Regions from separate parts of the Bacillus sp. NPDC094077 genome, predicted to be linked through region 1. Evidence: riboswitches for the same ligand, from Rfam matches in the RefSeq annotation. Region 1 holds a riboswitch; each other region holds the start of a gene.
What was found. Region 1 has a riboswitch for S-adenosylmethionine ahead of ACQKNR_RS00170 (amino acid ABC transporter substrate-binding protein). Riboswitches for the same ligand answer to the same signal wherever they lie in the genome.

Region 2: another riboswitch for S-adenosylmethionine. It lies ahead of ACQKNR_RS24365 (MetQ/NlpA family ABC transporter substrate-binding protein); the one in region 1 lies ahead of ACQKNR_RS00170 (amino acid ABC transporter substrate-binding protein).
Region 3: another riboswitch for S-adenosylmethionine. It lies ahead of ACQKNR_RS20585 (cyclase family protein); the one in region 1 lies ahead of ACQKNR_RS00170 (amino acid ABC transporter substrate-binding protein).
Region 4: another riboswitch for S-adenosylmethionine. It lies ahead of metK (methionine adenosyltransferase); the one in region 1 lies ahead of ACQKNR_RS00170 (amino acid ABC transporter substrate-binding protein).

What each region holds. Positions count from the first base shown of each region.
Region 1 is NZ_JBNNUF010000001.1:33,813-41,563, reverse strand. It holds gene ACQKNR_RS00205 (flavodoxin) at 1-223, shown strand, start outside; gene ACQKNR_RS00200 (WD40/YVTN/BNR-like repeat-containing protein) at 240-1,139, shown strand; gene cspB (cold shock-like protein CspB) at 1,355-1,555, shown strand; gene ACQKNR_RS00190 (exonuclease) at 1,787-2,632, shown strand; gene ACQKNR_RS00185 (DUF3900 domain-containing protein) at 2,802-3,893, opposite strand; gene ACQKNR_RS00180 (hypothetical protein) at 4,010-4,336, opposite strand; gene ACQKNR_RS00175 (VanW family protein) at 4,718-5,629, shown strand; SAM riboswitch class I at 5,873-5,977, shown strand; partial or broken gene ACQKNR_RS00170 (amino acid ABC transporter substrate-binding protein) at 6,106-6,390, shown strand; gene ACQKNR_RS00165 (VOC family protein) at 6,466-7,374, shown strand; gene ACQKNR_RS00160 (GNAT family N-acetyltransferase) at 7,425-7,751, opposite strand, start outside.
Region 2 is NZ_JBNNUF010000014.1:58,859-66,609, forward strand. It holds gene ACQKNR_RS24350 (MFS transporter) at 1-364, opposite strand, end outside; gene ACQKNR_RS24355 (FAD-binding protein) at 361-1,797, opposite strand; gene ACQKNR_RS24360 (NAD(P)-dependent alcohol dehydrogenase) at 1,998-2,906, shown strand; SAM riboswitch class I at 2,987-3,101, shown strand; gene ACQKNR_RS24365 (MetQ/NlpA family ABC transporter substrate-binding protein) at 3,186-3,998, shown strand; gene ACQKNR_RS24370 (methionine ABC transporter ATP-binding protein) at 4,011-5,051, shown strand; gene ACQKNR_RS24375 (methionine ABC transporter permease) at 5,026-5,694, shown strand; gene ACQKNR_RS24380 (SDR family oxidoreductase) at 5,732-6,505, opposite strand; gene ACQKNR_RS24385 (DUF5068 domain-containing protein) at 6,985-7,751, shown strand, end outside.
Region 3 is NZ_JBNNUF010000009.1:137,976-145,726, reverse strand. It holds gene ACQKNR_RS20600 (S-adenosylmethionine decarboxylase related protein) at 1-747, shown strand, start outside; gene ACQKNR_RS20595 (ATP-binding protein) at 889-2,115, shown strand; gene ACQKNR_RS20590 (hypothetical protein) at 2,341-2,721, shown strand; gene ACQKNR_RS20585 (cyclase family protein) at 2,910-3,542, opposite strand; SAM riboswitch class I at 3,628-3,740, opposite strand; gene ACQKNR_RS20580 (PRK06851 family protein) at 3,891-5,000, shown strand; gene ACQKNR_RS20575 (nucleotidyltransferase domain-containing protein) at 5,112-5,894, shown strand; gene ACQKNR_RS20570 (FAD-dependent oxidoreductase) at 6,129-7,655, opposite strand.
Region 4 is NZ_JBNNUF010000005.1:94,070-101,820, forward strand. It holds gene pckA (phosphoenolpyruvate carboxykinase (ATP)) at 1-1,488, opposite strand, end outside; SAM riboswitch class I at 1,717-1,838, shown strand; gene metK (methionine adenosyltransferase) at 2,008-3,207, shown strand; gene ACQKNR_RS14610 (hypothetical protein) at 3,249-3,428, opposite strand; gene ACQKNR_RS14615 (hypothetical protein) at 3,435-3,614, opposite strand; gene ACQKNR_RS14620 (MogA/MoaB family molybdenum cofactor biosynthesis protein) at 3,868-4,377, shown strand; gene ACQKNR_RS14625 (molybdenum cofactor guanylyltransferase) at 4,374-4,976, shown strand; gene ACQKNR_RS14630 (glycosyltransferase family 4 protein) at 5,259-6,401, opposite strand; gene ACQKNR_RS14635 (phosphatase PAP2 family protein) at 6,414-6,947, opposite strand; gene ACQKNR_RS14640 (gamma carbonic anhydrase family protein) at 7,090-7,602, opposite strand; gene ACQKNR_RS14645 (lysophospholipase) at 7,677-7,751, shown strand, end outside.

The DNA.
Region 1 (7,751 bases):
CTTAGAAAATGTAGACCTATCAGGGAAAAAAGTAGCGGTATTCGGATCAGGTGATACGGCGTACGAGTTATTTTGTGAAGCAGTAACAATATTTGAAGAACGTCTCATAGAACGCGGTGCAGAACTTGTACAAGAAGGGTTGAAAATCGAACTAGCTCCAGAAGATGAAGAGGATATTGAAAAATGCAGTAATTTTGCAATTGCATTTGCTGAGAAGTTCTAAGAATGGGAGTGTCAACGTGGGGACAATGTTAAGTGCGACTGCTATTACAAAGCTAAGAGATGGAAAACTTATGTTAGCTACTACATATAATGGCCTATTTATTGAACAAGACGGAGAATGGAAACAAATTTTAAATGGCTTTCAAAAACGAATTAGAGATTTACATAGCGAAGATAATGTAGTTTATGGTGTAGGTGACGAAGGAGTTTTTATTCGTAGTATGAATGGTGGCGAAACGTGGGAGGTTCGGCGCTTCCCAACGAAAGCAACGAGCTGGAATGTGTGTAGTAATGAGAGTGGAACAGTTATTGCTCATGGAGATAAAACGCTGTATCATTCTAATAATTTCGGTTCTACATGGGAGACCACCTATCCATTTCTTGACTACGGTAGTGATGCACCGTCTATTCGTTCATTATTTTTATATAAACATTACTTATTTATCGGTACGAAAATACATGCGAAATATGGTGGTGTTTGGCTTTTTGATTTAGAGACACGTAAATTAAAAAGGATTAAAATAGCGATGAATCAGATGATTTCGGCGTTGACTATACATAATTCTTATTTAGTAGCAGCAAGTGGATCGTGCAAAAGAATTAGCGGGAATATTTCTTTTTGTAAAATAGATGAAAGTATTGAGAGTGAAAAAATATATTGGCATACATGTCAAAGTGAGCAGAAAGTGAGTAGTTATTTAGACTTAAGTGTAGATCAACATGTGCTATATACAACTTCAACGCAAAATAAGGCGGGAGTTAGTACAGTTTGTCGTGTGAATCTTGAAGAAGGTATTGTTACAGTATGTGACTCGGTAAAAGGGCATGGTTGGCGCATTGTTAATCAAAAAGAAGGTTATATTGTAGCTGGATCAGGTGAATCAAAAGCGATGCAGTGGAAACAAAAAGTTGTATAGTAAAAAAAATTTGCTTTTATTATATTGATATGATATAGTATGTTTAAACCATTTTACTTTTAATAATATAGAGATTTAAATGAGCTGTAACTTCCGAGGAGGATAGCAATGTTAAATCTCCTCTGGGGTTGCAGTTTTTTAATGTCTGGCTTATTATTGTAAGGTGGTTGAAAATGAATATGTACATATAGGTACATTGTAGGAGGATTTTTTTCATGCAAAACGGTAAAGTAAAATGGTTTAACTCAGAAAAAGGTTTCGGTTTCATCGAAGTTGAAGGCGGAGAAGACGTATTCGTTCATTTCTCAGCTATCCAAGGCGAAGGCTTCAAAACTTTAGAAGAAGGTCAAGAAGTTACTTTCGAAGTAGAACAAGGTAACCGTGGACCACAAGCTACTAACGTAACTAAGAAGTAATTTTTGAAAAAGAAGGGCTTGCCCTTCTTTTTTTTGCATTTTTATAGATGTCCTCCTATTTACATATGATAATAAAACTGAATTTTCATTTTTTAATCAAGGGTATCTCATGTATAAACTACAATTATAAATAGATACTGAAAATAAAGCGAAACTGCTAATAGATAGAAAAAGGTTTTAAAGTAATAATGAAGCTATCGTATCAAAAGGAATTAGAAAGAGGTATCCAAATTGAAAAACGCTGCACATTTTATTGTGTTCGATATTGAGAGGAATTTCAGGCCGTATAAATCAGAAGATCCGTTAGAAATAGTTGATATAGGAGCTGTAAAAATAAATACAAGTACAATGAAGATCGTTGGAGAATTTTCGGAGTTAGTGAAACCGAGTGCTCAATTAACTCGTCATACAACTAAACTAACGGGCATTACAAAGAAAGATTTAATAGGTGTAGGGAATTTCCCTCAAATTATAGAGAAATTTATTCAGTTCATCGGAGAAAATTCTATATTTATTTCATGGGGAAAAGAAGATTATCGTTTTCTATCTCAAGATTGTACATTACACGGTGTAGAATGCCCATGTATGGAAAAGGAGAGCAGATTTGATTTGCAAAAATTTGTTTTCCAAGCGTATGAAGAATTATTTGAGCATACACCAAGTTTACAATTTGCAGTGGAACAGCTCGGTTTAATATGGGAAGGGAAGCAGCACCGAGCTTTAGCAGATGCTGAGAATACAGCGAATATACTTCTTAAAGTATATAGTGAGAGAGATATTAATAAACGATACAAAAGACATGGTGAGCTTGAACTTGTAAAGAACGGGAAACTAACAGAAAAAGCGAAAAAAAAGATGCGAAAATGGGTATTTAAAGAAATGAGGAAAAATACAGAACGACCTTTTGTATGGAGTACATTTGAACGTAGTGACACGTGGGAAAGTATAACGGAAAGGTATTATATAAGCGAAAATGCAGTAGAACTTCTGAAAAAATATTTTCGTACGGCGGTGAGAAGAGCGGAGCGGCAGCTGAAGTATTTGGCTGAGATGGAGGAGAATGCTGAGGTTAAGTGACAGTGACATTAAAGTCAGCTCTATGTCATTGTATTGACGAGAGAATAAAGCATTTATATAAAATAGCAATCAATTTGCTTAATTTGTTGTTGATTAGTTAAGTGTTCAAATCTTTTTGCGTGTGAAAAATCCTACCCCTTTTATAGAGATAGGATTTTTTGTAGCTATTTTATCCAATTTCTTCTGGGTTATAGCTATACTGTTGCTTATTCTCAATCCGCTCAATCACATCTTGTAATTCATCTGGCTTTAGGAACTCAATAGGAGAGAAGCCTTTCTCAAACGTCAGTGTATCAGCTTCAATCATAAGTACATATCGGTCATTCACCTTCGCAATATGAATCAAATCTCCGAAATCAGCAAGCAGGGCCTTTACAGAGATATGGTCTGCTTTTAGCTTTAATTCCACTTCAGGAGCGTGCTCGACGATTTGAGCGGTAGCTTCCATTACTTCTTCTGTTGAAAATTGTTCCATAATTTCACGTTTTGGACTGGCAGCCCATACTTCCATCGCTTGGTCGAATTGTTCGCGTTCTTCTGTACCCTCTTCAAATACATCTTCAATTTGGTCGTATACCATGTCCATTACTTGTGTTTTCATAATTTCAGGCATAGAGCGTTCGTACTCGACGAATTTTAAGAAGTCCTCAAAGTAGCGGGCGTGTGATGCTTGGTGTATTTTTAGTTCGCCTACTTCGACCATACCTTCTTCAGGCATGTATGGGTACTGGATAGATTTCATGTTTTTTGTTGTAATGGCCATTTCGACGTTACGGATAAGTGTGGATTCATCTGAAATAGAAGCGACTTTCGGTTCGAAGTCACATTTCATAACGAATACGAATGGATCATCAAAGTATTTACGTAATTTTGCTTGAGCGATTAAAAATACACCGCCACGTACAGCACTGGTGTCAAGATATGTATAAACGAGAGGTTCGCTCATATCTTTGAAGTTTTCTTTCGTCTCTGCAAAGCGAATACGATTAAATAGGTTGTAATGAGGGTTTGAATCGAGTTCGTGCCCTTCTTCTACAATAAAGCGACCAATCTTTGTAGGGGCTTGTTCTGTTTTCGCGTGACGTTCCACTTTTCGCTTCGATATTTTTAATAATTCACCATTCAAAAATTCTTTTAAGGAGCTATCTTCATATTCTTCAGCGTCTAAAGTTTGAAAATGTTTGTAGCGTTTATCAACTGCTTCACCTTTTCCTTCTACTTGTACAACATAAAAGGAAAGAAAATTTATTTCAAAATCCATATTTATCACCTTGTTTCATTTCGTTAACTCTTATCAGTATAGAGATGGAAAAAACTTTCGTCAATTTATATAAGGAAGGGAGAGCCCCTTCCTTCATATATTTTTTAGTTTCACAATTAAAATCCGTCTTCTAGTGCTGAAAATGGAATGTTCAGTCTGTTTTCTACTGTGCGTAAACGTTGGTTTAAGCGATTTAGTCTACGTGTATGGCGCTCAACTGTATTTTCTAGTTGACGTACTCTTTGTTCAAGCTCATTTACTCGTCTTTCTAATTGACGTCCGCCAGTACCAGGAAAAGAGATTGGAATTTGAAATTGTCTATTTTGGTCGTATGGATTAACTTGTTCTGTTTGATCTATATATTGTTGGTATTGTGCTTGTAAATCATATTGAGGTTGATAACTATTTTGGTTATATGGATCATATGGATTGTAGGGGTACATAAAACATCCTCCATTTCTGTAAAATAGGTTAAATTCACCATAATGTATGTGCAAAAGCGGAGCAGTGGCACGGCAAATACCTAATTATGTTTACGTGATGTACTTTTATAAATAAGAACATGAAGTTGTTAAATTTGTTTTTCTTTCATTTAATGGTATATAATGGATAGAAGGGGAGAGGTTACATAAAGATTACAAATCTGCTAAACTCAAATTTTTATATAAATATGTATAGACATTTACAAAAGAAAAGAGTAATTTAAATAGAGTAAAAAATAACTTGTAACAATTTATAAACATATTGTAAAATGATTGTAACAAAACATACATAAAAATGAAATAATACATAAAAGCAATGTTGGGGGAAAAGGAGAGAGTATATTGTTCCGTAAAATAAAGGGTATTTTAGTTGGGGTGCTATGCGTAGCTGTAGTGAGTGGTTGTGGCACAAAAGTAAGTGATGTTGCATTAGTAAGTGATATTGGTGGACACACTGTAGAGGCCAAAGCAGAAGTGCAGGATACGATTAGTTTAGTTGATGGTCGTACTGGTACTGAAGTGAAAAAACTAGATTTATCGAGTTTAGGTTATTTTGAAGATGAAGCGAAATTTAAAAAATCGGTAACGAAGGTTGCTAGTGAGGTTGGGAAGAGTGTTGATAGAAAGATGGTACCTTCACGTATAGCTCCCGACGGAAGTTGGCAAGAGGGGCAACCTTCTTATGAATTAATGGAAACAGAATTAGTAGATAAATTGTTGAACGTTGGTATGTGGGATTCTTCGTATCAGTTACCAATCATGGAAAAAAAACCTGTCGCAACATTAAGTGATGCGCAAGGAAGTGGTACGGTAATTGGTAGATATGAAACGAATTTAGGTGGCTCAACAGGTGGTAGAATTGAAAATATTCGTTTGTCTGCGCAGAGCGTTAGTGGAGTTGTTTTAGCAAAAGGAGACCGTTTTTCTTTTAATGCGCTAATTGGGGATACAACACCAGATAAAGGGTACCAATTAGGAAAAGAAATTGTAGATGGTAAATTAGTAGATGGATATGGTGGTGGTGTTTGTCAAACATCTTCAACTTTATTCAATGCAGCAGATCAAGCTGGTTTGAAAATGGTAGAGAGAACTACACATTCTAAAACAGTAGGTTATGTTCCACAAGGAAGAGACGCTACAATCGCATATCCATATTTAGACTTAGTATTTGAAAACACGAATGATGCACCTGTGAAGCTTTATATGGGCATTCAGGGCGGAAAGTTAGTTGCTGAAGTACATAAAATGAGATAAATATAATAATCTATAAAAATAAAGCCATTATTTCTAAGTTTAATAGAAGTAATGGCTTTTTCTGTGCAGTTTATTCCCCAATAATAGTGCACCTCAAGATTTGGTGAATGTAAGGAATTTCGTTAGGAGTCAAGCTGTTCGAAAAAAGTATTCAATTTAATTCTTAGTTTTCATATTGACATTATATATAATTAGCTATATTCTTCATAATAACAACTAAATAAATGGAAAAATTTATTAGTTTTCTTATCGAGAGATGGAGGGACTGGCCCGATGAAATCTCAGCAACAGACTATAAAAGTACTGTGCTAATTCCAGCAAACGTATAACGCGTTTGAAAGATGGGGGGAAATGGAGTGATATTCGACTCTTCTTATATGTATAAGAAGAGTTTTTTGTTTAGAAAGGGGGGATAAAGTGAAATTTGATGTAGCGTATTTTTTTGAAAGTTTTCCGCAATTATTTAAATATGTATATCAGAGGATCCGACAGCTGAATTGAACGAAGTAGGACTTGGGCGCTTCGATGCTTATTATAATGATAAAGTGCAAGTGGAAACAACAATAATAAAGGCGAGATTAGATAATGTGAAAGTTGGATTTGGTCCACTTGAATGGGGAGAGATTGCATTTCCACTTGCGGAAAAGAGTGAAAAGTTAGAAGATATAAATAAATCGTTAAAAGAATTAGAACAAGATGGAACGTTAAGTGAAATATCGAAAAAATGGCTAAAAGTTGATGCTACGAAAAAACAAAATTAAGGTGTATTCGTTGAATGGGGCTATTGCCTATCAACTTATATAAAAAACTAAAGAGAACTGGAGAGGAAGTTATTCATGGTACAAATTCATCAAAAAACACGCATTGGTCATGTTGAATTTAAAGTGAAAGATTTAGAGCGTCAAATTGCTTTTTATGAGAATGTTGTAGGTTTAGAGGTAATTAAGAAAGATGGGAATAAAGCATATTTAGCAGGGAAAGGTGGTAAAAGTACGCTACTTGTCCTTGAAAAGTTAGAGGACGGGGTACTGCAAGAACCACGTACAACAGGTATATATCATGTTGCTTTTTTAGTTCCGACTCGTGAAACTTTTGCTTCGGCACTATTTGGTGTTATTCGCAATAAGAAGGTCATTGATAGTCCAGCTGAGCAAGAAGGGCGTTATACATATTCAAATGAAATTTTACCAATTTCAAGGTTTAATAGTGCAAGTGATCATACGTATAGCGAAGCGTTTTATTTGCAGGATTTAGAGGGGAATGGTATCGAAATTTATGCAGACCGTCCGCGCGATCAATGGGGAGAAGGGCCAGGAGGAAGTACGCCACTCGATTTAAAAGAACTGGCAACACTGGTTGATTATGAGTTTGACGGTTTACCAGCTGATACTGTTGTTGGACACGTGCATTTACGAATAGCTGATGTAGAAAAGTCGCATGAGTTTTATGTAGAAACTGTAGGTTTTGAAGTACAACAGCGTGAAGAGGGTTGCTTATTCATTTCAGCAGGAGGCTATCATCACCATATCGGTGCAAATACGTGGAATGGGGTAAATAATCCGCACCCACCAGTGCATGCAACTGGATTAAAGGTGTATACGATTGTACTGCCACATAAAGAAGCGTTAGATGAAGTAAAAGAAAGAGTAATAGAAAAACAACATGAAATAAATGAAACTATAAATGGATTTACAGTAGTAGATCCAAGTGGTATTACAGTACAGTTTGAAATAGAAGCAGCATAAAATAAGCCAGAAAGTGAATCTTCACTTTCTGGCTTATTTTGATTCATCATTTAAAGTTCAATCCAAAATCTTCTTACTATATTCCCATCTTCCTCAATGTAATCTTCATCACGGAGACCGCCGTTATGCAAAATTGTTTTTTCAGAAGCGGTATTCACTTCGTCGCAAACGACAAGTGCTTTCTTAATGTTTAAATCTTTTGTTTTTTCTAATGATAACTCTAGTAACTTCGTAGCATAACCTTTTCTTCTTTCAGAAGGGCGAATGCCATAACCGATATGACCTCCAGCGTTAAATAGATGATCAGTTAAACTATGACGTATATTAACAGCTCCTACAATTCTATTTTCATCTGTAACGAGCCAATATGTAGAATC
Region 2 (7,751 bases), on a different contig from region 1:
CCTTATGCGCAACCTTTCGCGCTAACGACGTTTTCTCAGTATTACGCTGTACAGCACCTAAAACTCCCATTACAATTTGAAGAATATATACATGCCAAACTTCTGTTGCGATAGGAAAACAAAGCATTAATATAGCCATGGACCAAGCGTATACAATTAATAGCTTTCTATCACCCACTCTATCAGAAATTCTCCCAACTAATGGATATACTAGAGCTGAAGTTAAAGCAAATAAGCCGTATGCCCAGCCAAACTGCGAGAAACTATTTCCAACATTCCGAAGCAATAATATATAAAAGGGAAATACCATACTACCGGCCATCATAATAATGCTTTGTGAAGCTACAAATCTTCTATATGTCATTTGCTATACTCCTTATAAAATAAATTCACAAATCTTTCCTCCGGGTCTACCTCTTTCTTTTTCTGAAGAAATTCATCCATGCGAGGATATGCTTTCTTTAGCTGTTCCTTTGCTGGATAAGAATAGTAAGGTAAATAATAGCTCCCATTATGCTCTAAAGTAACATTAATCATCTTCTGAATGACCACTTTTGTTTTCTTTATTTCCTCTTCAGAGCGCCCTTGATTAATTAGAAGTACAAGCGCAAACATATCATCTTTCGCATAAGATAGCACCGCATTCTCATTCTTTTCTACGTAGCGGATTGTAATGTTAAGAAGGTTTAATTCCTCTTCATTTAAAACACTTCGTAAATCATCTATATACCCTGCAAAACTATCTATTGGTACAAAATACTCTTGTAAAACTTCGGTCAAGTTCGGATTATCATATTCCATAAAAGCACTATCAGATCTCATTACATTATTTCGAGTTTCGTACTTACCATCTGTACGTTCAAAATAACTTCTTTGTATATCCCAAAATGCATTCTTCCCCCAATCACTATAACGCGATAATCCAAGCAAAAATTTTGGTGCAGCTATAATATTTTCTTCTTTTAATTTACTGTACTCTTCCCTCATATTTTGATTTTGTGCCAATGTATAATCCGTTACATACATCTCTTTTAAAAATGAGTTTGGAGCAACAGAAATACGAGCTAAATGCATACGAACATTTTCATCTTTTTTCACTTTCTCTTTGAAATAAGACGCGTATTCTTTATAATCTATCATTCTCGTGTGCATTTCATATAATTCATCATCCGTTAACTTTAGGGTCACATCTAAAATGACACCAAATAATCCGTAACCACCAATGACATATGGGAATAACTCCTTATTCTCTTCCCTGCTTACATTACGTACAGTACCATCTGCCATTAATAGTCGAAATGATTCGACCGTATCAATCAATGCTTCATGACGAATATCACGTCCATGTACGTTTACGCTTAATGAACCACCGACTGTAAAAATATTTTGCGATTGCATAACTTGAACTGCAAGACCGTATGGATTAATTTTCTTCTGAATATCATTCCACGTGACACCGCTTTGGACTGTAATCCGCTTCTTCTCTGGATCAAATTCTAATATTTTATTATATCCTTTCATATCAAGCATCGTGCCGTTCGGATAATACGTCTGCCCGCCTTGGCTGTGTTGCATACCTGCAATGGAAATCTTCTCTCCAGAAACATTTGCATCTTGCACCAGCTTTTTTAATGAACTCTCATCCTCAGCATTTTCCACACGTTTAATCTTTGTTGGAAGCAACTTCCCTACATCGCTCATAATAGGATGATCCAATTGCTCTTTATATGTATGTATAGATGTCGTGAGCAACGCTGTATACGCTACAATTACAACTGCTATCTTTCTTTTTTTCAAATGGCACTCTCCTCGTTTGAAATTCTAACCTCACTAGTACTTCTCTTTATTTTTATTGTAACTACTTTCTTAAAAGGAAAATACTACACTGTAAAAAAGAACTACCTTTCTTTTACTTATTATGAAGTGAAACTATAAGCATGATTTAAAAAGCATTTAAATATGATATAGAGAAAAACAACTTAATTCAGGAGGTCGCTATGAAAGCAATTATTTGCACAAAATACGGGCCACCTAACGTTCTCAAACTTCAAGACGTAAAGAAACCTGATCCTAAAAAGAATGAAGTATTAGTTAAGATTCATGCAACAAGTGTAACAACTGGAGATTGTAGAATGCGAAGCTTTACTAGTCCACTTTTATTTTGGATTCCTATGCGAATTGTATTAGGTTTTAGAAAACCGAGAAACCCTATACTTGGCGTAGAATTAGCTGGAGAGGTTGAGAACATTGGATCGGATGTAACTCAATTTAAAAAAGGAGATTCTGTCTTTGCATTAACTGGACTCCATGCTGGTGCTTATGCTGAATATACATGTGTACATGAAAGTGGGCTAATTACCTTAAAACCAAACAATTTAACATACGAAGAAGCTGCTACTATTCCTTTTGGTGGAACTTCAGCATTACACTTTCTAAGAAAAGGACATATAAGGAAAGGGCAAAAAGTACTTATATACGGTGCCTCTGGGTCAGTAGGGACAGCTGCTGTGCAACTTGCTAAACATTTCGGCGCGACTGTTACAGCTGTTTGTAGTAATTCAAATTTTGATTTAGTAAAATCTTTAGGGGCTGATAACGCAATTGATTATACGAAAGAGGATTTTACTGAACGAGGCGAGCGCTACGATATTATATTTGATGCAGTCGGAAAATATAATAAGTCTCTTTGTACAAGTGCATTAATGCCTAATGGAAAATATGTATCTGTTAATGGAACGATGGCAAAAGTCAGTAAAGACGATATGAACCTACTCAAACAACTAGCTGAAACAGAAAAGCTAAAACCTATTATTGATAGAACTTACCGATTAGAAGAAGTTGCAGAAGCTCATACGTATGTAGAAATGGGCCATAAGAAAGGCAACGTTTCGATTACCTTAAAATAAAATATATTCAGAAAATAACGTTGACAATTCCTTTTGTAAGATTTACTATTAGTACCATATTTAAAAACTACATATACATACTCTTATCAAGAGTGGCGGAGGGACTGGCCCGATGATGCCCGGCAACCGAGCTTATAACGTATAAGCTAAGGTGCTAATTCCTGCAAAACGAGTTTTCGTTTTGGAAGATAAGAGAGGAACCTATTTCGTATATTCGGCACCTCTCTTATTTTGAGAGGTGCTTTTTATTCTGGAACGTATATTAAGGGGGAATTATAGATGAAGAAAGTATTATTGAGCATTGTAAGTGGAGCAGTACTATTATTAGGCGCATGTAGCGCAAATTCAGATAAAGAGGTAAAAACATTAGATGAGAAAAAAATTACTGTCGGTGTAACAGGTGGACCACATGAACAAATTTTTGAAAAGGTTAAAGAAGTTGCGGCAAAAGATGGTCTCGAAATTGATATAAAAGTATTTAATGATTACGTAGCACCAAACGTTTCGTTAGATGAAAAAAGCCTTGATGTAAATAGCTATCAAACGAAATCATATTTAGATGTATTTAAAGCCGAACGCAACATGAAATTAACTGAAGTATTTTCAACAGTAACATTCCCTATGGGCGTATATTCTAAAAGCTTAAAAGATATAAAAGAATTAAAAGAGGGCGACGCAATTGCTGTACCAAATGATCCGACAAATGAACTTCGAGCTTTAAAGTTATTTGAAAAAGCAGGGGTTTTAAAAGTTGATCCAAAGGCTACAGAAAAAGCGACTGCGAAAGATGTAATTGAAAACCAAAAAAATTTAAAGATTGTTGAATTAGAGGCATCTCAATTACCAACACAGCTAAGTGAAGTGAAAGCAGCGGCAATTAATACAAACTTTGCATTAGGTGCAAAATTAAGTCCAGCGAAAGATTCTATTTTCCGCGAGGGAAAAGATTCACCATATGTGAACTGGGTCGTTGTTCGTACTGAAAATAAAGATGATGCTGTCGTAAATAAATTAAAGAAAGCTTATCAATCTAAAGAAGTAAAAGATTTCATTGAGAAAAAATTTGATGGTTCTGTTTTACCGTCTTGGTAGGAGCTGACTATAATGATTGAATTAAAAAATATTTCCAAAGTATTTTCAACAAAAAAGGGGAATGTCGAAGCTCTTAAATCAACTTCTCTTAAAGTGGCAAAGGGCGAAGTATTTGGAATCATCGGATATAGTGGCGCTGGTAAAAGTACATTAATCCGCTGTGTAAATTTATTAGAAAAACCAACGACAGGAAATATCATTGTAAACAATCAAGACTTAACAACTTTGTCGACAAAAGAACTAGCAAAAGCGAGACAAAAAATCGGAATGATTTTTCAAGGATTCAATTTACTTAAAACTGTTACCGTTTATGAAAATATCGCATTACCGTTACGCCTTGCTGGCATTCCAAAAGCGGAAATTGAAAATAGAGTAGAAAAGTATTTACGCATTGTCAATCTTTTCAATCGAAAAGATGCTTATCCGAGCGAACTTTCTGGCGGCCAGAAACAGCGTGTTGCGATTGCTCGTGCACTATCACATGAACCCGAGGTTTTATTAAGTGATGAAGCAACGAGCGCATTAGATCCAGAAACAACCGATTCTATCCTTGATTTGTTATTAAAAATCAATGAGGAAATTGGAATCACGATTTTACTCATTACACATGAAATGAATGTCATCCAGCGTATTTGTGACCGAGTTGCCGTTATGGAGCATGGATCTATAGTCGAAAGCGGGACTGTGAAAGATATTTTCACAAATCCACAACATGTAACAACGAAGAAATTTGTAAATAGCGCATTTGCAGCGAAAATTCCAGAAGAAGTACAAAAAGAATTACAAACTACTGGTGAAATTGTAACACTTTCTTTTATAGGAAATTCTTCAGGAGAACCAGCACTAGCTGTCGCTACAAAACGTTTCCAAGTATATCCTCATATTTTATCCGGTAATATTACGCAGTTAAAATATGAGGCATATGGGAAACTGGTCGTTCATATGCAAGGTGAAAAAAATGAAGTAAACCGTGCTTTATCATTTTTACAAGAGCAAGGGATCATCGTAGAAGGAGGTAGAACAGATTATGGAAAACAAGTCCTTTTTGGATGAATGGGGTAAAGTAATATGGGAAGCAACAATTCAAACATTTCAAATGACATCTATTTCATTACTCATCTCTATCCTTATCGCATTACCACTTGGTGTCACGCTTGTTTTAACAAGACCTGGTGGACAGCGAGAAAATAAAATCATCTATCCTATTCTTAATACAGTTATTAATATCATTCGCTCTCTTCCATTTATCATTCTATTATTCTTCATTTTACCTTTTACAAAGTTTCTAATGGGAACATCCATTGGCGTGCAAGGTGTTATCGTACCACTTGTTGTCTTCACAGCCCCTTATATCGCACGTTTAATGGAGACAGCTTTACTAGAAGTGGATCGTGGTGTTATTGAAGCTTACCAAGCAATGGGAGTCTCTACTATAAAAATCATTTGGCACGTCATGGTTAAAGAAGCACGCCCATCTCTTGTACTCGGATTAACAATCGCAACAATTGGCTTAATTGGCGCAACAGCAATGGCTGGTCTTGTAGGCGCTGGTGGGCTAGGGGACTTGGCATATCGCTTCGGACATTTACGCTATGAACCTGAAGTAATGTATGCAACCGTCTTTATTTTGATTATCCTCGTTCAAGGATTACAGTCTTTAGGGAATGGTGTTGCACGGAGATTAAAGAAAGATTAAAAAAGAAGGTATCTCACCGAAATGAGATACCTTCTTTTTATCTTTTAAATCCACCTTCTGAATGAATAACTTGTCCAGTAATCCACTCTGCTTCTTCACTTACCAAAAACTTAATTAGTCTTGCTGCATCCTTTGGCTCACCAATTCTACCAGAAGGAAACATTGGCTTTAATCCTTGCTGTATCTCTTCATTCATCCATCCTGTATTAGTTGGACCTGGGTTAATTGCATTCACTGTTATTCCTAGGTGGGCCACTTCTGCTGATAACGTACTAGTAAGAGCGTCAATAGCTCCCTTCGTTGTTGCATACGCTAGTTCTCCTGCCATAGGTCCCTTAAATTGCCCCGAAGTAATATTAACAATTCTACCCCCAGACGTCTTCTGAAATCCTCGCGCAAACTGACTACTGAGTAATGTAGTTGCACGGACGTTTACCATATAATGCTTATCCAACTCTTCAACAGTTAAATTAGAAAAATCATTATTAGTAGAGTAAGCTGCATTGTTAATTAATATATCAGGGTATCCTAATTGTTCAGTAGCTTTATTTATAAGCTGCTTTGGTGCATCATTCTGAGTTAAATCCAACTCTATACTCGATACTTTAACACCGTTTTGTATTAACTCTTCTGTTAATTGTATTTGTTCATTTTTCTCAACGCCCCAAGGCATCTCTTTATCATACTCTGTCCAATACGTAAAAAATATATCGTATCCAGCTTCAGCTAACTCTTTACAAATAGCTGCTCCTATACCATCTAGACGACTTACACCTGTAACAACAGCTACTTTATTTTTTAATTGATTCATAATATACTCCTCCAAGTTTAAAGGACGCACATTTTATATGGGAGATATAAATTTCCCCACAAAAAAAGATAGATACATAATGGCATCTATCCTTACCGAAGGAATGACCACGCCAAATATGCAGTCCTTGAATGATTTACAGATAGCTAAATAAACCCTCATGTATGAGAGAAAAAATAATCTATCCAATTGCTAATCATTACAAGTTCATCCACATATCTAGTCTTTGCCCCCTTTTGATATATCTCTATTTCTATCATAGCAATCTGACGCAACGTTTTAAATAATAAAATATTTTTGCACCCTTACAAAAAACAAACACCAATATCCACTAATAAATTTCTCTTATTACCATTAAATTTAAATATTAAAATAATGAAAATAATCAGAAAAATACTGGTAAATAATGGTTTGTTTTCTTATAATAAAACATGGGGCTAATGTGAGAGTTTAGTTTTAAACAAATAGGGGGAAGAAAAATGTCAAAAAGAATAACTTCTTTATTTTCTACAGTAATCGTAGCGGTCTTTCTACTAACTAGCTGCGGTCAAAGCGATACGACAAATAAAGAACAAAAAGAAAATACAACCAAAGAAAGTAAAACAGAAAAAACGGATGCACCGAAAGAAAATAAACCTGAAGAAAAAAAATCCGAAGATAAAAAAACTGAAGATACAACTACCAGCTCAAGCGATTATTCCAAACTTATTTCCTATATGGAAAAAGAAACAGGTGGTAAAACAAAAGTTCTTTTTGAAAATAAGGACCCACAAGTCTATAAAGCTGAAGATGTTTCAGTATCGCTGAATAGTTATACATTAGTTGAATTAAACGGATTCCATACGGACTTTAACATTCCATTTAACCGTCAAACAGAGGGCGGAGTTATTCTTGTGAACTATAGCGTAAAAAATAGTTCAGCTAAAGATATTTATTATATGCCAGCATTGGACATGTCATTTACTGGCGCTCAGAAAGTATATAGTAACTATAAAGATTTAATTCCAAAAGAAGATCAGCTACCAACTAAGCTTGCTCCAACGAATGATTATTTAGTAAAAGCAGGGGAAACCATTTCTGGTTATATCGCTTACCCATTTGGAAAAGATGATTTAGCGAAAATTTCAAGTCTCTCAACAGTCTCAGTCACAGTCCCAACTGCACAAGCTAATAAAGGGAAATTTGATGCCCCAATCGGAAGCCCTGGAAGCTTTTCATTGAGTTTAAATAAACAAGGCGCTGAAAA
Region 3 (7,751 bases), on a different contig from region 1:
GTGGAACTTATGAAGGAACGACCAAATGAAAAGCCACGAGCATGCTATATTGTAGAACATGATACTTCGTTTTTGAATGATACAGCACTTATAAAGCCTTATACACTTTATGCTTCATGGGCAGTAGAGCGATTTCTAGATGAGGCGATATGGAGTTATCCGATGTATATGAGTCATCATCGTCCCCTTTATTTCTATGAGGATGTATACGCTTCAGAGTATAAAGTGAGATTAGGAGAAAAGGGGTTTTATGGTTGTTTAATGCCACATGAGGAAGTTTTAATTTTAGGAAAAAACTTCAACATGGAAGTTGGCTTTCTTTATCGAATTAATGAGTATACAACCAATTTAATTAGACAGAATTTAGATCAAGTAGAAGATCTATGGAACTGGAATCGGAAAGTGTTTAATCCGGCGGAAGAGGAGGTTACGGGTGAGGACCTAGTCGGTGTGTTACTCGTTTATGAAAATAGTGAGACGTATATGTATAATGTAATGAATAGCAGCCAAGTTTTTCATAAATATAAAACAAATGCAACTTATTTCCAAGTAGGATGCGGAATTTATGCAGGTTTGTGTAGTTTACTTTTAGATCACTTTGAACAAGGTGCTTATTATGTCGAGGAGTTATTATTAAATACAGAAAGTAAGTACGGTGAATATTTAAATTTATACATGAAGGATTTTGTAATAGGGCAAAATAATTTTACGGACGGACTGCTACACGATAGGGTAAGATGGATATAGGTGGTGACTAAAAAGGAAGGAGATCTCTCCTTCCTTTTTAGTATTATAAGGTTACATATTGCCCTGAAAGCAATTTCATACTTATAATTTAAGAAGATAACAATGGAAATGTTTTTTGTATCGATCAAGGGGAGTTTTTATATGAACAAATACAAGAGCTTGATTTATGAAGAAAGAAAAGCTTTAAAGGTATTTATATTATTATTCTATATTATATTCTTTTTATATGACGCTATATATTATTTTGTATATCCCGCTATGAATATTAATGGAACAACGGTAGGTTGGCCAAAAGGTAGCCTTGGGATAGGTGTATATATATTTGTAGTAGCATTATTTCCTATTTCGATATATCTTCAAAAAAAAGGCTATGTATATTCTGTAAAATATTTATTTTTATTTGGGTACATGTTTATCAACCTTATTAATAATTTAATGATTTATTTACGAACTGATAGAGCTTTTGAACATGGTAGTATGGTAGAAATGTTATTAATTTTATTTGCACCGGTTTTCGTGAACAGAAAATATTTTTATTTAGTTTCCTTTAGTGTAATTGGAAAGTACGTACTTTTTACATTGATATTACAAGATTTAAAGGTTGTGATTCCGCTTGTTCTATGTATATTCTATTTCATTATTTCACATTCTTTGTTAAAACGATTTCAATCTTATGTAAGAACAGTGGTTGAAATGATGAACAATATGAAAGAGACGGAAAATTTAGCTGTTATTGGTACAATGTCTACAACAATTGCTCATGAAATTCGAAATCCATTAACAGCTTTAAAAGGATTTACGCAAATGCAAAAAGAAAGAAACCCTGCTGATACGATGAGCTATGACATTATGTTACAAGAAATTGAAAGAATTAATGGCTTTGTGAGTGAATTGATGTTACTAGGAAAACCGAAACCAATAAATTATGAATGGTGTAATATACAAGGAATCCTTTTATATGTTGTCCAGTTAATGGAAAGTTATGCAACGCAATATAGAGTGGAATTTCATTTGCAAGTAGATGGGAATTTACCTGTTATAAGCGGCGATGATAAACAGTTAAAACAAGTGTTGTTAAATATTATTAAAAACGGAATAGAATCAATGCCGGAAGGTGGAGACATTCATATTCGTGCATATGAAAAAACTGGAGGGTATTTGTGTATTTCTGTCGAGGATCAGGGCTTTGGTATAGAGCAGGAGAAATTAGAGAAGATTGGAAAGGCTTTTTACACAACAAAGGAGAATGGTACAGGACTTGGTTTAATGATTACATATAAAATTATTAAGGAACATCAAGGGAGTATCACGATTCAAAGTAGTATGGGTGTGGGAACGAAAGTGGAAATTTATTTACCGACAATGTAGTGAAGTAGAAGGAATTATTTTTCAGAAAAGTGTTCTTGTTGTGTAAATATAAACATTTTATAAAATGTTTCAAGAAGGGTTTTTTTTATAAAACACTTCGTTTATAATGAAGGAAAATATCGACATGAGATTAGTTACTCGTGTAACGGTTCGGTAGTGTTATGAAAAAAGAGGGGTGCACAGGCATCCTTTTTTCTATGCAGATATTATGAAAGAGGTGGTATGATGGAATTAACATTAAATTCGACTGTATGTTTACACACGATTCAATTTCGAAAAGAGCAAAAGAATTATATCGTAAAAGATACAATTACAGGAGAGAAATATGAAATGCCGCCACTTTGGATTGATGCACTGGCAATGATGCGTGACGGTTTTTTATTAGGAGAAATTGAGGAGAAATTAAAAGAAGAGTATCCGGCCGAAGAAGTAAATATGTTAGCATTCACGAGGCAACTGTTAGAGCTAGAACTTGTCGGAATGGTAGATGGAGAAGAGATAACTTGTACAAAGAAGAAAGAGAAAGATTATTTAGCCTGGGTACGCCCTCGGATGGAACAATTACTTCTTAATTTAAATAAAAAATATAGAAGCAAAGGTCAGTAATGATCTTTGCTTTTTCGTTTATCCCGCATTAACGGGCAGTAAGACTCCCACCTCAAAATTCGGCGAATGCGAGGGAGTTAGGTGGGAGATCAACTGCCCGTAAACGCCCGATTGGTTCAACTAATAATCAGTGGGGGATGGACAAAACCCCCACTGATTAAAGTTTCACTTTATAAGTAGATCTTGTTTTAAAAAATAACAGCGAATGCTCTTGCGAAAGCACCATCACTATCTTTAATTTTTAAAGGTGCTGCAGAGAAAAAGAAACGTTTCGCGTTAATGGCATCTAGATTTGTTAAGTTTTCGATTAGATAAATATTATTCCCTAGTAATATGTGATGAATTGGTGATGTTTCTGTCGTTACCTCATCAGGAGAAATAAAATCTAAACCGACGGATTTTACTTTTAGTCGAACTAATTCTTTAGCTAATTCTTCGGAAAGATAAAATGCTTCTTTCTCATAAGCTTCTGTATTCCATTTATTAGATAGGTTGGAATGGAAAATGACAATATTGCCTTCTTTTATGTCGGTACCATGTAATACTTCCTTAGGTAATTTTCGCTCTTGAATATGAGTTACATCGATAAGTACAGCTTCGCCTACAAATTGATCAAGGGGTAATTGATCAATAGTGGTTGCACCTGAAATGAAATGCGCAGGAGCATCACAATGCGTACCCACATGAACGACAGAATGGAAATCTGTAACTTGATAACCTGTTTCTTCAACACTTGTAATTGCTTCTAGTTGGATTTTTGGTGTTCCGGGAAATTGAGACATATTATTTTCAAACGTTTGTGATAGATCAATTACTTTCATTTTACATACCTCCAATATATGTTTTTCAGATAATAAAAAGCCCATCCTTCATAATCAAGAAAGATGAGCTTTACATACTAGTTGAGTTTTATCTTCCAAAATGCAATGCACTCTGCAGGAATTAGCACCTATTCAGTTCTTATAAACTGAGGTTGCTGGGCTTCAAAGGGCCGGTCCCTCTGCCTCTCTTGATAAAGGTATATTCAGTTTTAAAGTCCAGAATATTTATAATATTTAAATTGTATTTCATTTCCTTTTTTTGCGCAACACAAATTAGGTATTCACCCAAATAAAGTTGCTCGCATATTGTAGCTTATGTAAATAGAATGCTGCGAAGGAGTGAGTGCAGTGACAGGAAATGTATTGAATTATTATGCTGGTGGAAATACAGCTAGGGGATTTCATAATTTATACGAAGAGAATTTAAAAGGGCTAGACAGATTATTTATTTTAAAGGGTGGTCCAGGAACAGGGAAATCTTCTTTAATTAAGGCAATGGGTCGTGAATGGGTTGAAAAAGGATATGATATTGAACTTTTGCATTGTTCTTCTGATAATAAGTCAGTTGATGGAGTGATTATCCCGAAATTAAAAGTAGGAATTGTTGATGGAACATCACCGCATGTTATTGAGCCAAAGATGCCAGGAGTTGTTGAAGAGTATATAAATTTAGGAGTTGCTTGGGACTCAGATAAATTAAGAAAGCAGAGGCTAGAAATTGAACGATTTGTTTCAGAAGCAAGCAAAGCTTTTCAAACTGCTTACGGGTGCTTTAAAGAGGCGTTAGTTATACATGATGAGTGGGAGAAAATATATATTAATAATATTGATTTTAACAAAGCAAATGAACTAACGGATCAGCTAATTCAGAAATTATTTACAGATAAAAGTGGGCAAAAATCGATTGTAAAACATCGTTTTTTAGGAGCTGCTACACCGAAAGGAGCAGTTGATTTTGTTCCTAATTTAACAGAAGGATTACCACATCGTTATTTTATAAAAGGACGCCCGGGCTCTGGAAAATCAACAATGCTCAAAAAGTTAGCGAAGGTAGCAGAAGAAAAAGGATTTGACGTTGAAGTATATCATTGCGGATTTGACCCGAATAGTCTCGATATGGTTATCGTAAGAGAATTAGGATTTGCAATTTTTGATAGTACCGCACCACATGAATATTTTCCAAGTCGCGAAGGTGATGAGATTATAGATATGTATGCTCTTATTGTTACACCGGGGACGGATGAAAAGTATGCTAAAGAAATTCGTGACGTTTCCATTCAATATAAAGCAAAAATGAATGAGGCGATGTCTTTCTTAGCAAAAGCAAAATCAGTTCGTGATAAATTAGAACGAATTTATATTACTGCTATGGATTTTTCAAAAGTGGATGTATATAAAGAGGAAATTCAAAAAGAGTTTGAACGAATTGCCGCTACTGTAATCGAAAAGAAAAAATAGGCTTTTTCAAACTGTCAGAAAATTTCTGGCAGTTATTTTAGTATGTAGTAAAATTAGTGGTATATTTGTCGAATTTCCAAGGAAATAATCAAAAAATGGGGATGGTATGAAATGAGAGAAAAAATTGAATTAGAGTTAGAAAGAATTGAAAAAGAGAATGATGTGAAAATTTTATTTGCAGTGGAATCAGGGAGTCGTGCTTGGGGATTTCCATCGAAAGATAGCGATTATGATGTTAGGTTTGTTTATATACATCCAGTAGAATGGTATTTATCAATTCATGATAAACGTGATGTAATTGAATATCCAATTAGTGATGATTTAGATATAAGCGGATGGGATATTAAAAAGGCATTGCAACTATTCGCGAAGTCAAATCCAGCTTTACTTGAGTGGATTCGATCACCAATTTTTTATTCAAAAAACTCTAATTTTCCAGAGCAGCTTCAGCAAATGAGTGAAAAGAATTTTGATCCAAAAGCAACGATATATCATTACTTACATATGGCGTCGAAAAATTATCGTGAATTTTTACAAGATGAGAATGTAAAATTGAAAAAGTATTTTTATGTATTACGTCCTATTTTAGCCTGTAAGTGGCTAGAAGAGAAAGGGACATTGCCTCCAGTAGAATTTGACAGATTAATTACAGAACTATCTATAGAACGTAGTGTATTAAATGAGATTGAGAAGTTGTTAGTAAAGAAAAAAGCGGGTACTGAATTAGATGTTGGATTGAAAATTAAGGTGCTAAATCAATTTTTAGAAGAACAAATTGATTACTACCAGCAATACGTGAAAGGGATTGAAAAGGGATTAGGGATTGATATTGAGAGTTTGAATACATTATTTAGAAATATGTTGTTTGAAGTATACAAAAAAGAGCACAAGTAAGTTTGTGCCCTTTTTTATCCCGCTATTTGCGGGCAGTAAGACACCCACCTCAAAATTCGGCTGGGGCGAAGAAGTTAGGTGGGAGTCGGGCTGCTCGTAAACTCCCGATTGGTGTGGACTAATAATCAGTGGGGGATGAACAAAACCCCACTGATTAAAGCTTCACTTTATCTGAAAAGGCGTCAGAGAAAATAAAGAAGTTCAACAGGAATTCTGTTGAACTTCTTTATTTTTTTACTCATTATCAACTCGCTTTAATGGTTGATCTGCTGGACCTTCAATAACGTCCCCCTCAATTGAAAAACGAGAACCGTGACAAGGACAATCCCAAGTGCAGTCACCGTTATTCCATTCAACTTCGCAGCCAAGGTGTGTACAAGTTGTATCGACGATATGCAATTTTCCTTCTTTGTCTTTATAAGCACCTGCTCGTTTACCGTTGACATGTACAACAGATCCTTCGCCAACTTCAAGGTCTTCTGGTTTACGTAATGCGGTTTCAATTTTTCCTTCAATTAAATGTTTAGCAACATCAATGTTCTGAGAAAGGAATGTTTTTATATCTGGATTTGCATGAAATCTTGATGGCGCAAATAGTTCTTTATATGGACTGTGGACTTTTAAAATGGAATCCTTCAGTAAATGAGCGGCAGCAGTTCCAGTTGTCATTCCCCATTTACGATATCCAGTTGCAACAAATATATTTGGATTCCTTTCGTTAATATGTCCGATATAAGGGAGCTTGTCTAGAGTAATCAAATCTTGCGCTGACCATCTATAGGGAACTTCATCTACTCCAAAAGTTGCTTCAGCAAAAGAATATAGTGCTTCATAATGAAACATCGTATTTATTCCTTGTCCTGTTTTATGGCTTTCTCCACCAATTAAAATTAATTTTTCTCCATTGCTTGTTGTATAGCGTAAGGAGCGTTTTGGATCATCGATACTTAAATACATGCCACCTGGATAATCCGCTTTTGCTTTTATTGCAAGAGCATAGGAGCGTTCTGCGTACATTCGCGTAAAGAAAAAGCTGTTAGCATCATAAAAAGGAAAATGTGAACAAGAGACAACATATTCACAAGAGATGCGCTGGCCGCTCTTGGTAATTACTTGTGGATAATCTCCTTTTTCCACATCAATAGCTGTTGTTTGCTCATAAATCTTTCCGCCCATCTCCACAAACTTTTCTAAAAGTGTTTTCAAATAAAGGAGCGGATGGAATTGTGCTTGATTTTTCATTACAAGTGCAGATTGTACTGGAATAGGAATCGATAGAGATTGGACATAGTCACAAGGGATATTTAATTTTTGATAAGCTTCATATTCTTTTGATAAATTTCTTAATCCGTTATCGGTTGTTGTATATAAATATGAATCTTCATTTGAGAAATTACAGTCGATTTTATATGTTTGCACAGTGTCACTTATGAATTGTAGAGCGCGATTATTTGATTCATAGTAAAGTTGAGCTTTTTCAACACCGAAATGATTTATTAGTTCGTCATAAATAAGATCGTGTTGTGCGGTTACTTTCGCCGTTGTATGTCCAGTCGTTCCGTTTAAAATAAGGCCGGAATCAATTAATACAACGTTAATACCTTCTTTTGCGAGTAGATAGGCAGTGGTAACACCTGTAATACCAGCACCGATAACAGCAACTTGCGTCTTTATATTTTCGGATAAACGAGGGAAAGTAGGAAACTGGGTAGATTCAATCCAATAAGATAGTGGGAATTGTGGAAATGTATCACTTGTCATTACGGAAACCTCCTGATTTAGAACAATTTTCCTTTTAATATTTCCATATTATATGAAATTCATGTGTGTTGTTTTAGAAGGAGTCTATTTTTATCC
Region 4 (7,751 bases), on a different contig from region 1:
TTTGTAAGCAGCTTTGTCAGCCCAAGTTTGTTCAGGCATTAACACTTCGTCAGGTACACCTGGTACGTGAAGTGGAACTTCAAGACCGAAGATGTCATGTTTCGTTGTTTCAGCTTTTGCAAGTTCACCACTTAGTGCTGCTTGAATCATTGCACGAGTGTAACCTAAGTTCATACGCTTACCAATGCCGTATTCGCCACCAGTCCAGCCAGTGTTTACTAAGAATACTTTCGCATCGTGTTTCTCGATTTTTTCACCAAGCATTTCAGCATAGCGAGATGCATCAAGTGGTAAGAATGGTGAACCGAAGCAAGTTGAGAATGTAGCCTGCGGAGATGTAACGCCGCGCTCTGTTCCTGCTAGTTTACTAGTGTAACCACTTAAGAAATGGTACATAGCTTGCTCTTTTGATAACTTACTGATTGGAGGCAATACGCCAGATGCATCAGCAGTTAAGAAAATAATTGTATTTGGATGTCCTGCAACACTTGGCAGTACGATATTGTCAATCGCATGCATAGGGTATGCAGCACGTGTATTTTCTGTTAAAGTAGTATCGTTATAGTCTGCGATACGCGTTTGGTCATTAATGATAACGTTTTCTAAAACAGAACCAAATTTGATTGCATCGAAAATTTGTGGCTCTTTCTCGTGAGAAAGGTTTACGCATTTTGCATAGCAACCGCCTTCAATATTGAATACACCGTTATCAGACCAACCATGCTCATCATCACCGATTAATTTACGGTTTGGATCAGCAGATAAAGTTGTTTTACCTGTTCCAGATAAACCGAAGAATAGTGCTACGTCGCCTTCTTCACCTACGTTTGCAGAGCAATGCATAGAAAGAATATCTTGTTCAGGTAGTAAGAAGTTCATAATAGAGAAGATTGATTTTTTCATTTCTCCAGCATATTCTGTACCACCAATTAGTACGATACGTTTTTCGAATGAAACCATAATGAATGCTTCAGAGTTTGTACCGTCAATAGCTGGATCTGCTTTGAAGTTTGGTGCAGAAACAATCGTGAACTCTGACTCATGAGTTGTTAATTCTTCTTCAGTTGGACGGATGAATAATTGATGCACGAATAAATTGTGCCATGCATATTCGTTAATAACTTGAATTGGTAGGCGATAGTTACGGTCAGCGCCTGCAAATCCTTTGAAGACGAATAACTCTTCTTTTTCTTTTAAGTATTCTAAAACTTTTGTATATAATTTATTAAAATGTTCTTCAGAAATCGGTTGGTTCACAGCTCCCCAAGCAATTTTGTCAGCAACCGATGCTTCTTTCACAATAAATTTATCTTTAGGAGAACGTCCTGTATATTTTCCTGTTGAAGCAGAAACGGCACCAGTAGAAGTTAATTTCCCTTCATTTCGCATTAATACTTTTTCCACTAATTGCGGAACACTTAGTTGAATCTGTGCATTGCTTCCGTTCAATAATTCGTGTAAACCAATTTGGACATTCACAGTACTCATATTTATATACCATCCTTTTCATTTAATGAAATATTTCTCGTAATCCCCAACAAGAGTATAACACAATTATATAAATAATGTATACTATTTATTTCTTTTTGTTTGTGTGAATGCATTATTTCCTTATTAATATTTCATTTTATCCGTATTGAGAAAAACTTTCAGGAAAATATGAATATTAATTGACAAATGAATATCATTTCTTTAGTATAGGTTGGGACGGATACTCTCTTATCCCGAGCTGGCGGAGGGACAGGCCCGATGAAGCCCAGCAACCTCACTTGTATTGGTAAACACAAGTGAATAGGTGCTAAAACCTGTGCGAGGCTACAGGTCTCGAACGATAAGAGCGAAGGGCAAAAAGCAGTATGCAAGTAGCAAATTAAACCTTTCCTCTATGTAAAGTAGGAAAGGTTTTTCTGTATGCTTGTGTGGGAGAATAAATGTATGTCGCAATCTGTGGCAAATTAAGGATGAGTTCCGTACAATATATACAATTACTGTAGGGAGGTTTACCACATGACAAAAAAACGTCATCTGTTCACATCTGAGTCTGTAACTGAAGGACATCCAGATAAAATTTGTGACCAAATTTCTGATTCAATTTTAGATGCGATCTTATCAAAAGACGCAAATGCACGTGTAGCTTGTGAAACAACTGTAACAACTGGTTTAGTATTGGTAGCGGGGGAAATTACGACTTCTACTTACGTAGACATTCCGAAAATCGTTCGTGAAACAATTCAAGGCATTGGTTACACACGCGCAAAATACGGATTCGATGCAGAAACTTGTGCAGTTTTAACATCTATCGATGAGCAATCTGCTGACATCGCTATGGGTGTTGACCAAGCGCTAGAAGCACGCGAAGGTCAAATGACTGACGCTGAGATTGAGGCAATTGGTGCAGGAGACCAAGGTTTAATGTTTGGTTTCGCATGTAATGAAACACAAGAGTTAATGCCACTTCCAATCTCGCTTGCTCACAAATTAGCTCGCCGTTTAACTGAAGTACGTAAAGATGATACATTATCATACCTACGTCCGGATGGAAAAACGCAAGTTACAGTTGAGTATGATGAAAATGGTAAACCAGTACGTATCGATACAATTGTAATTTCTACACAACATCACCCAGATGTTACATGGGAAGAAATCGATCGTGACTTAAAAGAGCACGTAATTAAAGCTGTAGTACCAGCAGAATTAATGGATGGAGAAACAAAATTCTTCATTAACCCAACTGGCCGCTTCGTAATTGGTGGACCACAAGGTGATGCTGGTTTAACAGGACGTAAAATCATCGTTGATACTTACGGTGGATACGCTCGCCACGGTGGCGGTGCATTCTCTGGTAAAGATGCAACAAAAGTTGACCGTTCTGCAGCATATGCAGCTCGTTATGTTGCGAAAAACATCGTAGCAGCTGGTCTTGCTGATAAAGCAGAAGTACAACTTGCATACGCAATTGGCGTAGCGCAACCGGTATCAATTTCAGTTGATACATTCGGCACTGGTAAAGTATCTGAAGACGTATTAGTAGAACTAGTTCGTAACAACTTCGATCTTCGCCCAGCTGGTATTATTAAAATGCTAGACTTACGTCGCCCAATTTACAAACAAACAGCAGCTTACGGCCACTTCGGACGTACTGATGTAGATCTTTCATGGGAACGTACAGACAAAGCTGCAGCTTTAAAAGAGCAAGCTAGTCTATAATATATGAAGAAAAGCTTTGCGCGGTGAGCGCAAAGCTTTTTTTATTTCGTTTTACTTATGATTTGAATGCATGAGCTACAATACACTTCTCCGTCTAGCTCAATATACTTTTTCATATTAGTCATACCACTTGCTGGGAATGGCATATGAATCCATGCTTTTTCATATGTTTGTATTTCTTTTTCACATGATTTACAAACTATCGGTTTCTTCTGGAACATATGTAATCAACCTTTCATTTGACGTGCTTTACCCGCGCAAAAGGCACTGCTTAGTAAAAATAGCGTTGCGAATATAATACTTACTAATGTAGCGTATGGAATTGCTCCTTTTAGAGAAAAACCAACAGTGATGGAAGCTATAAATAAGAGGATGAATGTTGTTGTTAATTTTTTATACAGTTCCATAATATGTAGACCTCCGATTTATTTGGTAGTGCAATTTTTAAAATTGAATTCCACTATGTGGAAAATATAAGAAAAGTTAAAGGCTAGCTAATGATGTGAAGTCTAAGGGTATAGGAAAGGATGTTTTTATTTTCCTTTTTGTGGGTGTATATACTTATATTGTATCATGATGCACTGTGGACTTCATACATAATTGTGTAAAGATATGTATGATAAAATGAAGAAAAGTCTTTAAGAAAGGAAAGATGAAAAAATGAGTGTAACTGAACATAAAAAACAAGCTCCAAAAGAAGTGTGTTGCAAGATTGTAACGATTTCTGATACACGTACGGAAGAGACAGATAAGAGCGGACAGCTATTACACGAACTGTTAAAAGAGGCGGGGCATATAGTCACAGCTTATGAAATTGTAAAAGATGATAAAGAAAGTATTCAGCAAGCAGTGTTAGCTGGTTATCATAGGGAAGATGTAGATGTTGTATTAACAAATGGTGGTACTGGTATTACGAAGCGTGATGTAACGATTGAAGCAGTATCAGCTCTATTAGATAAAGAAATTGTCGGATTTGGTGAGTTGTTCCGCATGATTAGTTATTTAGAAGATATCGGAAGTAGTGCGATGTTAAGTAGAGCGATCGGCGGTACCATTGGGCGTAAAGTAGTCTTCTCAATGCCAGGGTCTAGCGGAGCAGTTCGCCTTGCGATGAATAAGTTGATTTTACCGGAATTAGGTCATATTACATTTGAGCTGCATCGCCAATGAGTAAGTTTGCTGGAATTATATTAGCAGGTGGTATGTCGAGTAGATTCGGTGAACCGAAAGCGTTAGCGAGCTGGCAAGGGAGTACTTTTATTGAACATATTTTGAAAGTAATGAAAACTGTGTTGCAAGAAGTTGTAGTCATTAGTCATTCCGATATAAAAGAGCGAGTAGGGCAATTCGTACAAGTTCCTGTTATAGAAGATATTCCGCACTATAAAGGAAATGGACCACTTGCTGGAATTGTATCAGGAATGGAATACATAGAAGCAGATTGGTACGCTATTATGCCTTGTGATGCACCAAATGTTTCACAAGAATGGTTTACTATTTTATTAGAACAAACGAGTGATGAGTATGATGCGATTGTACCTATTATTAATGGAAGAAAACAGCCGTTACTTGCAGCTTATCATAACCGCGTGAAAGAAAAGATTTATGCTTTGCTTCAGGAAGAAAAAAGAAGTATGGGGCAACTTTTATCACAATGTAATGTGAAGTATGTTGCTGGAGAAGGTTTGAAAGTGAATTCGGATTGGTTTATAAATGTGAATACGAAAGAAGAATATGTACAGGCTCAAAAAAAACTTTCAAATGAATGAAAGGTTTTTTGATATACAGAATTGGGGAACAATTGCTGTATAAAGGTATGTGAATAAGTTGATTTTAAGGGGAATTTCTTAAAATCATTATACAGTAAAAATATTGTATAACCATATATTAATTTTTATGGGTTTTTATTACAAGTCTGTTTAGTTATGTTTATTTTTGTTATAATGAATATAGAAACAACGTGGTATTTCACCTTGTGTATCATTTATTAAACTAAAATTTATAACTGTGTATAATAAACTCCCTTCGTTTTTTGAAGGGAGTTTTTCTGTTTAAGCGAGTAACTCTGATGCGGTATGCTGAAGGACTTCTTCATATTGATTAAGTAAGCCACGAAAGATCTCATCCCAGCTTTTTGATTTCGCATAAGATGAAGCTGCTATTCCCATTTGCATAAGTTTCTCTTCATTTTGCAATAAAGAATAAATGGAGGATAGAAATGAATTTGCATCTTTTGGTGTACAAAGAATTCCCGTTTTTCCATCTATAATAATATTTTTAACCCCGCCACGATTTGCACCAATAACAGGTGTACTGCATGCAAGTGATTCAAGTACAACATTTCCGAACGTTTCAGTAGATGATGGAAATACCATTATGTTAGAGCAAGCGTATGCTTCAGCTAAGTCCGCACCTTGTAAATAGCCAGTAAAGGTGACATTTGTTTGCGGAACAGCTGCACGTAAACTTGTTGCCAGAGGACCGTCTCCGGCGATGAGCCAATGAATGTCGTTTCGAGTATGTGTCGTTTTAACGATAAGATCTTGTAGTGTATCAATATCTTTTTCAGGGGCAATCCGTCCAACATAGGAAAGAACATACTTCGCTGTAATATTATATTTTTTTCGGAATAGGTCTGTATTATAAGCTGGATGAAAGAGTGTGCAATCTACACCACGTCCCCAAATAGAGAGGTGTTGAAAGCCTTTATTTTTTAATTGATGTAATGTTTCAGAGGAAGGAACAAAATTTTTTTGCATATGACTATGAAACCATTTTAAATAGTTCCAGAGCATATTGGAGAGGAATTCGATTTTGTAATAACGTAAATAGGCGTCGAAATCAGTATGATAAGAACCGACAACTGGGATGTCTAACCTTTTTGCATAATACAATCCACAAAGTCCCATGTTGAAAGGTGTGGCAATGTGAATAATATCAGGTTTAAAGGCAAGAAGTTCCCGTTTAATGCGCGGAGTAGGAAAAGAAAAGCGACATTCTGGATATAATATTGTTAACGGGATACTTCTCATTTTGTTTACATTTGCTACGAAATTATCTTCAGCCGTATGCTGAGGGGCAAAAATAGAATAGGCGATATTTTCTTTCTGAAAATATCGTGTTAATCGTTCCAGTGTTTTCGCAACCCCATTGACTTGTGGTGTAAAAGTATCGGTAAATATGGCGACTCTCATCATATCGCTCCTTTATGTGAAAAGTGGGATGAATTGATAAAAAGAGATGATGCCAGAGCAAGTGCCGAGGCACATACCGACGAATACATCTGACGGATAATGAAGCCCTAAATAAATACGAGAAATACCGACGCATAGTGCTAACGGTAATAGAAAAACAAGTAAGTTTAGATTATAGCAAATAAATGGAATGAAGACAGAGAAAACAGCCGTTGTATGACCAGACGGGAAAGAGTGGTCTTTTAATGGATGTACCGGATATTTTGCATCTTGAATTGTTAAATAAGGACGTTTTCGTGGATACCACCTTTTTAATATTTGCACAGGAATATGGCTAATTGCTAAAGAAATAGCGGTTGCAATTGCAGCTTGGTTCAAAGTCCCTTTTGCGAAAATTAAAAAGAAAAGTGTAAGTGCAATGGAGAAAGTGGCACCACCTATATGGGTAATGTTGCTGAAAAAGATATTTAATGTTTTTTGATCAAAGTAGCGGTTAATACCTTTGAAAATGTAACACTCTACTTTATATAATCCGCTGACCTTCATGAAAATTCTCCTCCCTCATCTACATATATATGGAGATATTAGCTTTATTTTAATAAGATATTGTTGAGGGAGTAATAATGTTTTGTAAAGAAAAAGTTAGTTTTTTTATAAAAAAGCTGCCAGTACTATGGCAGCGGTAAAATCATTTTTGTAACGATTTATAATATTGTCCTTTTTCAACGTATTGTGTGCGTATGCGCTCCATGTCTTGACGGTCTTCTTCTGTTAATTCACGAATGACCTTAGCAGGGCGACCGAAAGCTAACGTATTCGGTGGAATTTTCTTACCTTGTGAAACGAGGCTTCCAGCGCCGATAAAGGCTCCTTCGCCAATTTCAGCACCATCTAATATAATAGATCCCATTCCAACTAAAGCATCTTTTTTAATGTGACAGCTATGTAAAATAACTTGATGCCCAACTGTAACGTCATCTTCTAAAATAAGAGGATACTGAGGGCTTTGGTGGAGTGTACATTGATCTTGTACATTTACTCGGTCACCAATTATTGTCGGTGATACATCACCACGGATGACTGTATTAAACCAAATACTTGATTCCTCCCCAATGGAAACATCGCCTGTAATGGTAACGTAGTCAGCGATAAAAGCGCTACTCGCAATTTTCGGATTTTTTTCTTTGTAAGGATATATCATGTAAAGCCTTCCTTTCCTAGAGACTAGTTTTAGTGTATCAAATTATGAAAAAGAGTGAAATGGAGGAGGACCGTATGTGGAATTATGAAGCAGAGGAAGCGAAAGCCGTAGTTGTTATCGTGCACGGCGCAATGGAATACCACGGACGT